Regions from separate parts of the Rahnella selenatireducens genome, predicted to be linked through region 3. Evidence: predicted binding sites of a transcription regulator. Region 3 holds the regulator's gene; each other region holds the start of a gene.

Region 1 (3,283 bases), 330 kb from region 3:
GCGTTCAAAACCTCACGCCAGTCTCGACAACAACACGACCTGGCATCTGGTCGAAGATATTGAACGCTTGCGTAAATTAGCGGGGGTCGAGAAATGGCTGGTGTTTGGCGGTTCGTGGGGATCAACGCTCGCGCTGGCTTATGCCGAAACGCATCCTGATCGTGTCAGTGAAATGGTTCTGCGCGGTATTTTTACCCTGCGCAAGCAGGAGCTGGCCTGGTATTACCAGGATGGTGCATCCCGTTTCTTCCCTGAAAAATGGCAGCGTATTTTGTCGATTTTAGATGATGAGGAACGCAAGGATGTCATCGCCGCCTATCGCGCACGTCTCACGTCAGCAGATCGCGCCGTTCAGCTTGAAGCCGCGAAAATCTGGAGCCTGTGGGAAGGGGAAACCGTGACGCTTCTGCCTGCGGAAGGTTCGTCATCTTTCGGCGAGGATAACTTCGCGCTGGCCTTTGCCCGCATCGAAAACCATTACTTTACGCATCTGGGTTTTCTGGACAGCGACGATCAGCTGTTACGCAATGTGGAACGCATCCGCCACATTCCCGCCGTGATTGTCCACGGTCGCTACGATATGGCCTGTCAGGTGCAAAATGCCTGGGACCTGGCGCAAATCTGGCCTGAAGCTGAACTGCACATCATCGAAGGGGCAGGGCATTCGTTTGACGAGCCCGGGATCCTCGACCAATTGATCCGCACCAACCAGCGTTTTTCCGCCCGGCGTTAACGGCTTTTCTGCTTCCGTTTACCGGTGAGCTCGTCGCTATTTTTGCTTCGGTTCATAAGGTAAACGGGAGAATTTATGTGATTCCCCGCGATAAAACATGACACGTTCACGGAAGTAAGTGCGCAAATGCGCAGGCTGCTCGCGTTCCGCCATCTCAGCCACGACGGGCATATTGTAACGTTCCTTAAAAGCGATGGCTGACGCGGCGAGATCGACGTTAATGCGATCCATCTCGTCTTTGCTGATTTCGGCCAGATTGATGCTCATTGTTGTTTCCTGCTAAACCATTTCGCCGCATTGTACCCGACACCCTGCGTAGGGTGAATGTTGTCTTTTGAATTTTATTATCCCCCGCGCTGTCGGTGTGATTCCTTGGTGATAATGAGTAAATAAGAATTATTCCTGAAATCTAAGTGATAATTATATTCAACGGGAATAATAAAACTGGAGATTTAAATAAGAATGATTCTTTTTAATAACATTCTTTATGTTAATGATTATCATTAATGTATATTTAATGCAAAATAAATCCAATATAATTCAATTGGTTGTAATGTATTGTTGCCTGCTTGATTAATAATGTGAATCGGGTGTTTTTATTTTGTATTGATGCGGGCATAATGCGGGTAAATAACCCCATTCATTTGCCTTAATTTATTTATGGAGCCGCATCATGCTTAAAAAAGAAATGATCGACCAGCTGAACGAACAGCTGAATCTCGAGTTTTACTCTGCCAATTTATATTTGCAGATGAGTGCATGGTGCAGCGATAAAGGCTACGAAGGCGCAGCGGCGTTCCTGAAACAGCACTCCATGGAAGAGATGGATCACATGCATCGCCTGTTTAAATACGTCAGCGATACTGGCGCATTACCTTTGCTGGGCGCGATTGCTGCACCACCGGTGACGTTTGAATCTCTGACTGATTTGTTCAAACAAACCTATGAGCACGAGCAACTGATCACCCAGAAAATCAACGAACTGGCTGATTTGTCCATGACGCTGAAAGACTATTCTTCTTTCAACTTCCTGCAATGGTACGTATCTGAGCAGCATGAAGAAGAAACGCTGTTCAAATCCGTTCTCGATAAACTGGCTCTGGTCAGCAACACCGGTAACGGCCTGTTCTTCGTGGATAAAGACCTGAAGAACATGGTGGCACAGGCGCCGGCTGGCTAATTTTGCAGTCGTTGTGGTTCATAAAAACGCAGAGTGCTCAGGCCTCTGCGTTTTTTTATGTTTTTTTGACAAACGTTTTGGAGCGGTTTGCGATAAAGTGACGGCGTTATAAATTCATCGTTAAGCAAGCCAAGGAATTATCGTGTTCAAAAAAACCACTTCTCTTTGCCGTGCACTGGCAGTCTCAGCTGTTTTGCTGGGCGGATTTATCTCACAGCAGGCTACTGCTCATGCACATCTGAAAACAGAAACACCTGCCGCCGACACCATTGTCACCGTCAGCCCGTCCGAATTGTCACTGGGCTTTAGCGAAGGCATCGAACCTAATTTCAGTAAAATTACGCTGACTGACGCAGATAAGAATACCGTTAAAGCCGGCGCTATGACGCTTGCCGCGAATGACAAAACTCAGGCGGTTCTCCCGCTTCTGGAAACGCTGAATCCGGGTAAATACCTGGTCACGTGGAGCGTTGTCTCGGTTGATGGTCATAAAACACACGGTCAGTACAGCTTCACCGTTAAATAAACGATGAGCCTGACTGCCATGTTTATCCTGTGCCGGTTTGTCCACTTTGCTTCACTGATGCAAATTTTTGGGTTGAGCGTTTTTTGCTCCTTACTGGCACCGCAAGGTTTTTCTGCCGTATTGCTGCGTAAAAATCAGTCTCTGATGATGTGGTCTGGCATTTTGGCGGCGGTGACGTCGGTAGGAATGCTGGCGATTCAGGCTGCGCTGATGGGTAATGGCTGGGGGGACGGGTTGAACCTGAACGTCTGGCTACTGGTGCTCACGACCTCGTTTGGTGATGTCTGGCGCTGGCATCTGTTGCTGACGGCAGCATTATTGCTGGTCATGCTGATGGACTGGTTGCCGGGACGCAATGTGATCGTCTTTCTGTGCGCACTCGGTTTACTGATAACTCAGGCGCTGATCGGCCATGCGGCGATGCACGACGGTGTGCTGGGCCTGCTACAACGGACTAATCACGTCGTGCATCTGCTTAGCGCGGCCTATTGGTTCGGGTGCTTATTTCCGCTGCTGACCTGCATGTTATATACACGACAACCTGCGATCCGCCCTTATGCGATCGCCACGCTCATCCGGTTTTCCATCTGGGGCCATGCCGCCGTCGCGCTGGTTATACTGACTGGCATCTTGAATACAGCGATTATTTTGCAACGCTGGCCGGTCGATATGGCCTCGCTCTACCAGCGTCTTCTGGTTATCAAAGTGGTGCTGGTCGGGCTGATGTGCTGCATTGCTGTTTTCAACCGTTACCGGCTGGTGCCGTTAATGGGTAAACAGCCGGAGCAGGCTCAGCGCCGTTTCATCATGATGACGTGGCTCGAATGGGGGCTGGCGTTATTGG
Region 2 (3,283 bases), on a different contig from region 3:
TTCGCTGGCCACGCCGCCGTCGTGAATATAAAAATCCAGCGTCAGTTCGTGGGTTTGCGCATCGAAATGCAGCGGCGTGTATTCACGGTTAACCGGACGCGGGCCATCGCCCCAGGCAATGCCGTCTTCTGTGGCGGTCGGCGGAACAATCACGTCGCCCGGATTCGCCGGGAAGAACAGTTTGATGTGGTCATCGAAACCGCGGGACGTAAAACCTTTCAGCTCGTCGCCATTCAGTACAATGCGTTTAAAACAGCCGGAAACAGTTTCAGCGCTTTTTACCGTGATGTGGCGGAAAACCAGTTCGTTCTTAACGCGCACCGGCAGGTTGGCGGCGGAAGATTCAGTGCGTTTGTGTTCCATATTCTTTCTCTCATGGTGGCGAAACTTATCGTCGGGAGCGCGCTCAGGACGTGAATGATTCTCAATTCAGTGAAAGATATATCTTAGTAATATTTTATGCAACGACTTCAAAAAAAACCGGCCATCGTGGAGAAGGCCGGTTGGCGGTTTGTGCAGCAGAACGCACCTCGTGAATTAACGCACCGCGCCGCGCAAAAACATGTCGACGGCGCTGCTCACCATGTGGCGGATTTCCGCAATTTCCAGCGGTGCCGGATTACGCTGGTAGACGCGCGTATTGGTTTGCGCCGTCACCAGCGCCAGAAATTGTAAGGCGCGCAGATGCGCATCGGCCTGCGCCAGTTGCCCTCCCTCCATCGCGCTGGCGAGGAATGTTGCCAGGATATCGACGCTTTCCCGTGGCCCGGCGTCATAAAACAACGTGCCGATTTCAGAATGCCCGGACTCGGCGATCACCATGCGATACACCGCCAGCGCGGAGACATCATTAGTCAGCACCAGCAACATTCTTTCGCCAAAACGGGTGAGGATGGTTTCGAGATCGGCATCTGCCCACGTTTGGGTCAGATCACTGACGGCGTCCGAAAGATGCCCGGTGGCATAGGCTTTCACCACCGCCACCAGCAACGCCTCTTTCGACGGGAAATAGCTGTAGAGCGTGGCTTTGGAGCCGCCGAGACGCCGGGCGAGCTCATTCATTGACGCGCGTTCGTAACCGGTTTCCTGAAACAATTGCGCTGCGGCATCGATAATCGCCTCCCTGCGGGCTTCGGTGCGGACTTTCATCTTCCCTCCTGACGTTGATTTTACGGCCACGGCCAAAAACCGTCGCGGCGAAACTGTACGGTACAGTTCCCTGATGCCCCCACTTTATCGACGGGTTTGTGCCTTGTAAAGCGACCCGCGTAGCCCATTTTTCAGAACGAAGTGCAAAGATTTCGTTAAGAAGCGCATTTTTATTTACCAATTTGTTGATAACAATTATCAGTATCATTATCATTCTCACAAAGCTGAAATGGGTAAGGACTGTAATTAAACCCATATTTTATAAGGACAACGGCTTTTTCACGGAAGAATAAAGCAGATGACAAGCGCGTCTGAATTTGTCGAAAGGCAGTAAATGCGAGCAGAACTTAAAAAAATTAGTGCAGGACTAAAAACAAATGTTCAAATCCTTTACACAGCAGGGTTTGGTGAAAAACGTCATTTTCATGGGGACGATTCTCACCACCACCTTTAACGTAAACGCAGCGGAAGCCGTTAAAGACAACACCGATCTGGCACAAAACAAAGCGCAATCTACAGAAACCATCAAAAAGAAACCGGTGGTGCGCAGTGCGAAGGATCTGGCACAGAACAATGAAGAAGTAATGACCGTCACCGAGACCCTACCGGATAAAACGCCAGGCTCAAAAACCACCATCACTGCGGCAGAAATGCAAAAACGTGGCGGTAACGATTTCGGTACCATCATGCGTTATGAGCCACTGATCACCGCGACCGGCTCAAGTGGCGGTTCCGGCAACGGTAAAAGCGGCTTCGACCGCAGCGGTTACACCGGCTATAACATTCGTGGTCTGGAAAGCAACCGCGTCAGCATTGACGTTGACGGCATTCCACAGCCAAGTGCTACCGGCCGCAGCTATGCCAGCCGCGCTGGTTTAGGCACCTCCGGCATCGGCCGTGATTACATCGACCCGTATATTTACGGTCAGGTGGATATCGAATCCGGCGCAACGTCAGCCGAACGCGCCAACACTTCCATCGGCGGTGCCGTTTCCTTCCTGCCAAAAACCGCAGACGATTACCTGCGTCCGGGCAAAGAAACCTATTTCGGTTACCAGTCTGATTATGATTCTTCAGACCGTTCATGGCACAACGGCATCACCGCCGCTGCCGGTGACGAAACCCTGCGTGGCGTTGTGGCGATCAGCCGCCGCGACGGTCAGGAAACCAGCAATAACAGCGGGACGCACGACGCTTATCCGGCGAACTGGCACTCTAACGCCATCATGACGTCCGGTATCTGGCAGCCAAACGACGAACATAAATTCACCGGCACGCTCGATTACTACGAGAAAATCAATCACACCCATTACGACGCGTGGAATAGCGCAGGCAGCTCCATTCTGGGCACCGCGCAGCAGCAAAGTAACACCCGCCGCTGGGGCGCAAGTCTGAAAGACGAATGGACACCGTTCAACGATTTCGCCGACGCCGTGGTCTCCAAGGTCTATTACCAGTACACCCAGGCGCACGACAACACCTACATGCCGAACGCCAGCAAGCAGATGATGAACGTCTATTCAGATTACGACGTCAGCACCTATGGCGCGGAAACCAGCTGGCTCAAAACGCTGGGTCGCCACGAGCTGAGTGCCGGGATCAACGGTCGCATCTCTAACACTGAACGTCCGTTCCGCGAAAGCCCGGATCAGAGTGTTTACACCACCATCATGCAGCCGGAAGCCAACAGCCGTTCTTACGTTCTCGGCGGTTTCCTGCAAGACACCATGAAGTTTGACCTCGACGGCCATAACTTCGGCATCGTGCCTGCGGTGCGTGTGGCGTACCAGAATACGAAAGCGACAGACCTGTCCGATTTATCTAACAGCACCGTGTCTGAAAGCCAGGTTTCTACTCTGTACGGTAAAGCCAACTCTGATACGCAGGTTCTGCCATCACTGGCATTCACGTATGACATCACGCCTAAGCTGATGACTTACCTGCAATACCGTCGTGGCGCGCAGTTCCCGGATGCCAGCCAGCTTTACGGTTCCTGGAACCTCGGTTCTTCTTATGCCGCTTCTCAGCAATATGCGCTGATCGGTAACACCAATCTGAAAACCGAAACCAGCAACAACTTCGAATGGGGCATGAAAGGTGAAGCGACTGAAGGCGTGACCTTCAAAACGGCCGT
Region 3 (3,283 bases):
GAAGCCGGGTATAAACATGATTTTGGCGATCCGGGCGAACTGAGTTTCTCCTACATGTGGGCGGATGAATACAAATCGCCGTGGCATCTGGAAATGGATGATTTCCGCCAGAACGACAAGAAAACCGGTGTTTCCTATATACACTCGCTGGGTGCGAAATACGACTTCAAAAATGATCTCGTGCTGGAAGCGGCCTTCGGTCAGGCAGAAAGTTACGTCGATCAATACTTCGCCAAAGCGTCGTACAAAATTGATCTGATGGGCAATCCGCTCACTACCAGCTACCAGTTCTATGGCGCGGAAGATCGTATCAGCAACCAGAACGATCCCAACAGTCTGTATGACGGTTTGGCCTGGTTGCAGGCATTGACTTTCGGTTACACCACCGGTCAGTTCAACTGGCGTCTGGAAGGGACAATGGTCAAAGCTGAGGGAAATCAGGGTTATTTTTTACAACGCATGACCCCAACGTATTCTTCTTCTAACGGACGTCTTGATGTGTGGTGGGACAACCGTTCTGACTTCAACGCTAACGGCGAAAAAGCGGTTTACGCCGGTGTGTTATACGACCTGGCGAAATGGGATCTGCCGGGCTTCGCAGTGGGCGGTTCTTATGTTTATGCGTGGGATGCCAAACCGAGTACCAATCCAATCTATGATCAGAGCCAGCGTCTCAAAGAAAGCGCCTGGAGCCTTGATGCGCTTTACACCATTCAGGAAGGCCGCGCAAAAGGGACGCTGTTCAAACTTCATTACACCCAGTATGACAACCACTCGGATATCCCGAGCTGGGGAGGCGGTTACGGCAACATTTTCCAGGATGAAAAAGACGTGAAATTCATCGTTATCGCTCCATTCACTATTTTCTGAGGATACTAAACCGATGAATAAATTACTGATGATGGTTGTGACTTCCCTGTTACTGGCGGGTTGTGCGCCAACAGCTACGCAAACCGAAAATGCGAAACTGCGTCAGGCGTACAGCAGCTGCATCATTAAAGCAGAAGGCTCGCCGGATAAAGTGGCGTCGTGCCAGACGATCCTTGATGTTCTAAAACAGGAACAGGAGCACAAGCAGTTTGCCGAGCTGGAAACCGTGCGTGTAGTGGATTATCAGCGTTGTCTGACGGCGCGTAAAACCGGCGATGGTCAGGCTTACGCGGCAGACTGTGGCAAAATCTGGCAGGAAATTCGTTCTAACAATTCGCCAAAACCGGTGAATTAACCGGGCGCGAACGCTGCGCACCTATCGCAAGAAAAAACAAACCCCGGCTTGCCGGGGTTTGTTTTTTTATCCGTCGCCTGAATCGCAGGCACAAAAAAACCGCCTTTCAGCGGTTAATTTATTCGGACTGACCGTAGAGATTACTGTGCAGGTTTATCATTGTGCAAAGATTCATCTTCGCGACAATCGCCCGCCTCACAGTGGCCGTACAGATACAGACTGTGGTTGGTCAGTTTGATACCGTGTTTCTTCGCAATCTCGCGCTGACGGCCTTCAATATATTCGTCACGAAATTCAATAACGCGGCCGCAATCCAGGCAGATCAGGTGATCATGGTGATGTTGTTGGGTCAGTTCGAAAACAGACTTGCCGCCTTCGAAGTTATGACGGGTAACGATACCGGCGTCATCAAACTGGTTCAGAACGCGGTAAACCGTCGCCAGGCCAATTTCTTCACCCATATCAATCAGTTGTTTGTACAGATCTTCCGCACTAACGTGATGACCTTCCGGCGCTTGCAGCACTTCCAGGATTTTGAGGCGCGGAAGCGTGACTTTTAAGCCGGCTTTCTTCAGTGCGGTGTTGTTGTCAGTCATGCGGATTCAGTCCTGTTACTATGTGCTAATCAAGTTGAGGCATGCAGCCTGTGGCATCGGCGGCACAAAAATTTGTCGCTTAAGGATTCTTCGCTTTTGAGACGTGTGCCGATCCTCAAAAACGTAGCCTGTTAATAAAGATCACAAAATGCCTGTCACATTCGATAATGCAACGACTTGATCAATAGGAAAACAGATGAGCTCAGTGTACCTTGATACCACTGAAAGTTACAATTTTGTAGCGGTTAAATTGTTAATTTCAGTAATAGTTTGGCCCTTCAATTGTAGAATAAATCCTCAGGGCCAACAGGGTTTTTAGCCAATAATTTCTGAAAGGCTCAGCTCTTCTGTGATCTGTTTGACCCACGTATCAACACGTTCGTTGGTCAGTTCCGGCTGACGGTCTTCGTCAATTGCCAGTCCGATGAAGTGCTTATCATCAGCCAGACCTTTAGACGCTTCGAAGTGATAGCCTTCAGTTGGCCAGTGGCCCACAATCACCGCGCCGCGTGGTTCGATGATGTCACGCACAGTACCCAGCGCATCGCAGAAGTATTCGGCATAGTCTTCCTGATCGCCACAGCCAAACAGCGCGACCAGCTTACCTTCGAAATCTATCTCTTCCAGCGTCGGGAAAAAGTCGTCCCAGTCACACTGCGCTTCACCGTAATACCAGGTTGGAATTCCGATCAGCAAGATATCGAATTTTTCCAGATCCTCTTTGCTGCTCTTCGCAATGTCATGCACCTCTGCAACATCTTTACCCAATTGCTTTTGGATCATTTTCGCGATGTTTTCGGTGTTACCTGTATCGGATCCAAAGAAGATACCTACTACGGCCATAAGATTACCTAACCTCTTGTTCTCAATGAAGTGCTCTGCATTGCAGGCAATAATAACGCAGATGATAGCAAACTCGCGAGGCGGAGAATATGTTTCAGCTCGCCTTCTTAACTGGTGGATAAGTTTATCGGCCAATCTTTTTAAGTGTTATCGCCTTCGTGTGCTTTGAATAACCTCAGGCTTATTGAGGTCAAAAGCAAAATTAAGAAATATGTTCTCACAATACTAAATTTTGAGAACAACCCGCCGATAGATGAAGCGAGAGGAATCTCAACATAATAAAGAAATCGATGCCCGGAGAGGTGTTCAAACATGTCCGGGGGCGAAAGCCTGCTGGCTACCTGTCTTGATTCTCCGCATCCCCGTCAATCCTCAGACCAGAAACAACCTTGTTTCGAGAGAGGCATATCGTGCAGTTTTTAAAAAATATCACCATCAGGGCCGCATTATTAACGATTTTAGGCATTTTCTGCGTCATGTGGGCAGGTGTCTCCCTTTACACCGTTACCTCACTGAATACGCTGACACAAAATACGAAGAACAGTACCGAACTGGTCAACAATATGGCGCTGATCAGCAAAGGAAATGATCAGTATTTTCGTACCGTGACACGCTTAAG

The links. The regulator Fur, encoded in region 3, represses iron uptake genes when iron is present. The targets are predictions, from matches to a motif close to ATAATAATGAGAACNACTATCAA.
Region 1: a site for Fur is predicted at 1,221-1,243, ahead of ftnA (non-heme ferritin). Genes of this name have one in related genera too.
Region 2: a site for Fur is predicted at 1,335-1,357, ahead of ACLBVC_RS21280 (TonB-dependent receptor domain-containing protein). Genes of this name have one in related genera too.

The regions. Positions count from the first base shown of each region.
Region 1 is NZ_JBKEZJ010000001.1:94,761-98,043, reverse strand. It holds gene pip (prolyl aminopeptidase) at 1-733, shown strand, start outside; gene ACLBVC_RS00445 (DNA polymerase III subunit theta) at 770-1,000, opposite strand; gene ftnA (non-heme ferritin) at 1,407-1,913, shown strand; gene copC (copper homeostasis periplasmic binding protein CopC) at 2,053-2,439, shown strand; gene copD (copper homeostasis membrane protein CopD) at 2,443-3,283, shown strand, end outside.
Region 2 is NZ_JBKEZJ010000017.1:4,138-7,420, forward strand. It holds gene ACLBVC_RS21270 (siderophore-interacting protein) at 1-363, opposite strand, end outside; gene ACLBVC_RS21275 (TetR/AcrR family transcriptional regulator) at 538-1,149, opposite strand; gene ACLBVC_RS21280 (TonB-dependent receptor domain-containing protein) at 1,575-3,283, shown strand, end outside.
Region 3 is NZ_JBKEZJ010000001.1:429,013-432,295, reverse strand. It holds gene chiP (chitoporin ChiP) at 1-870, shown strand, start outside; gene chiQ (ChiQ/YbfN family lipoprotein) at 884-1,225, shown strand; gene fur (ferric iron uptake transcriptional regulator) at 1,366-1,821, opposite strand; gene fldA (flavodoxin FldA) at 2,137-2,664, opposite strand; gene ACLBVC_RS02085 (methyl-accepting chemotaxis protein) at 3,075-3,283, shown strand, end outside.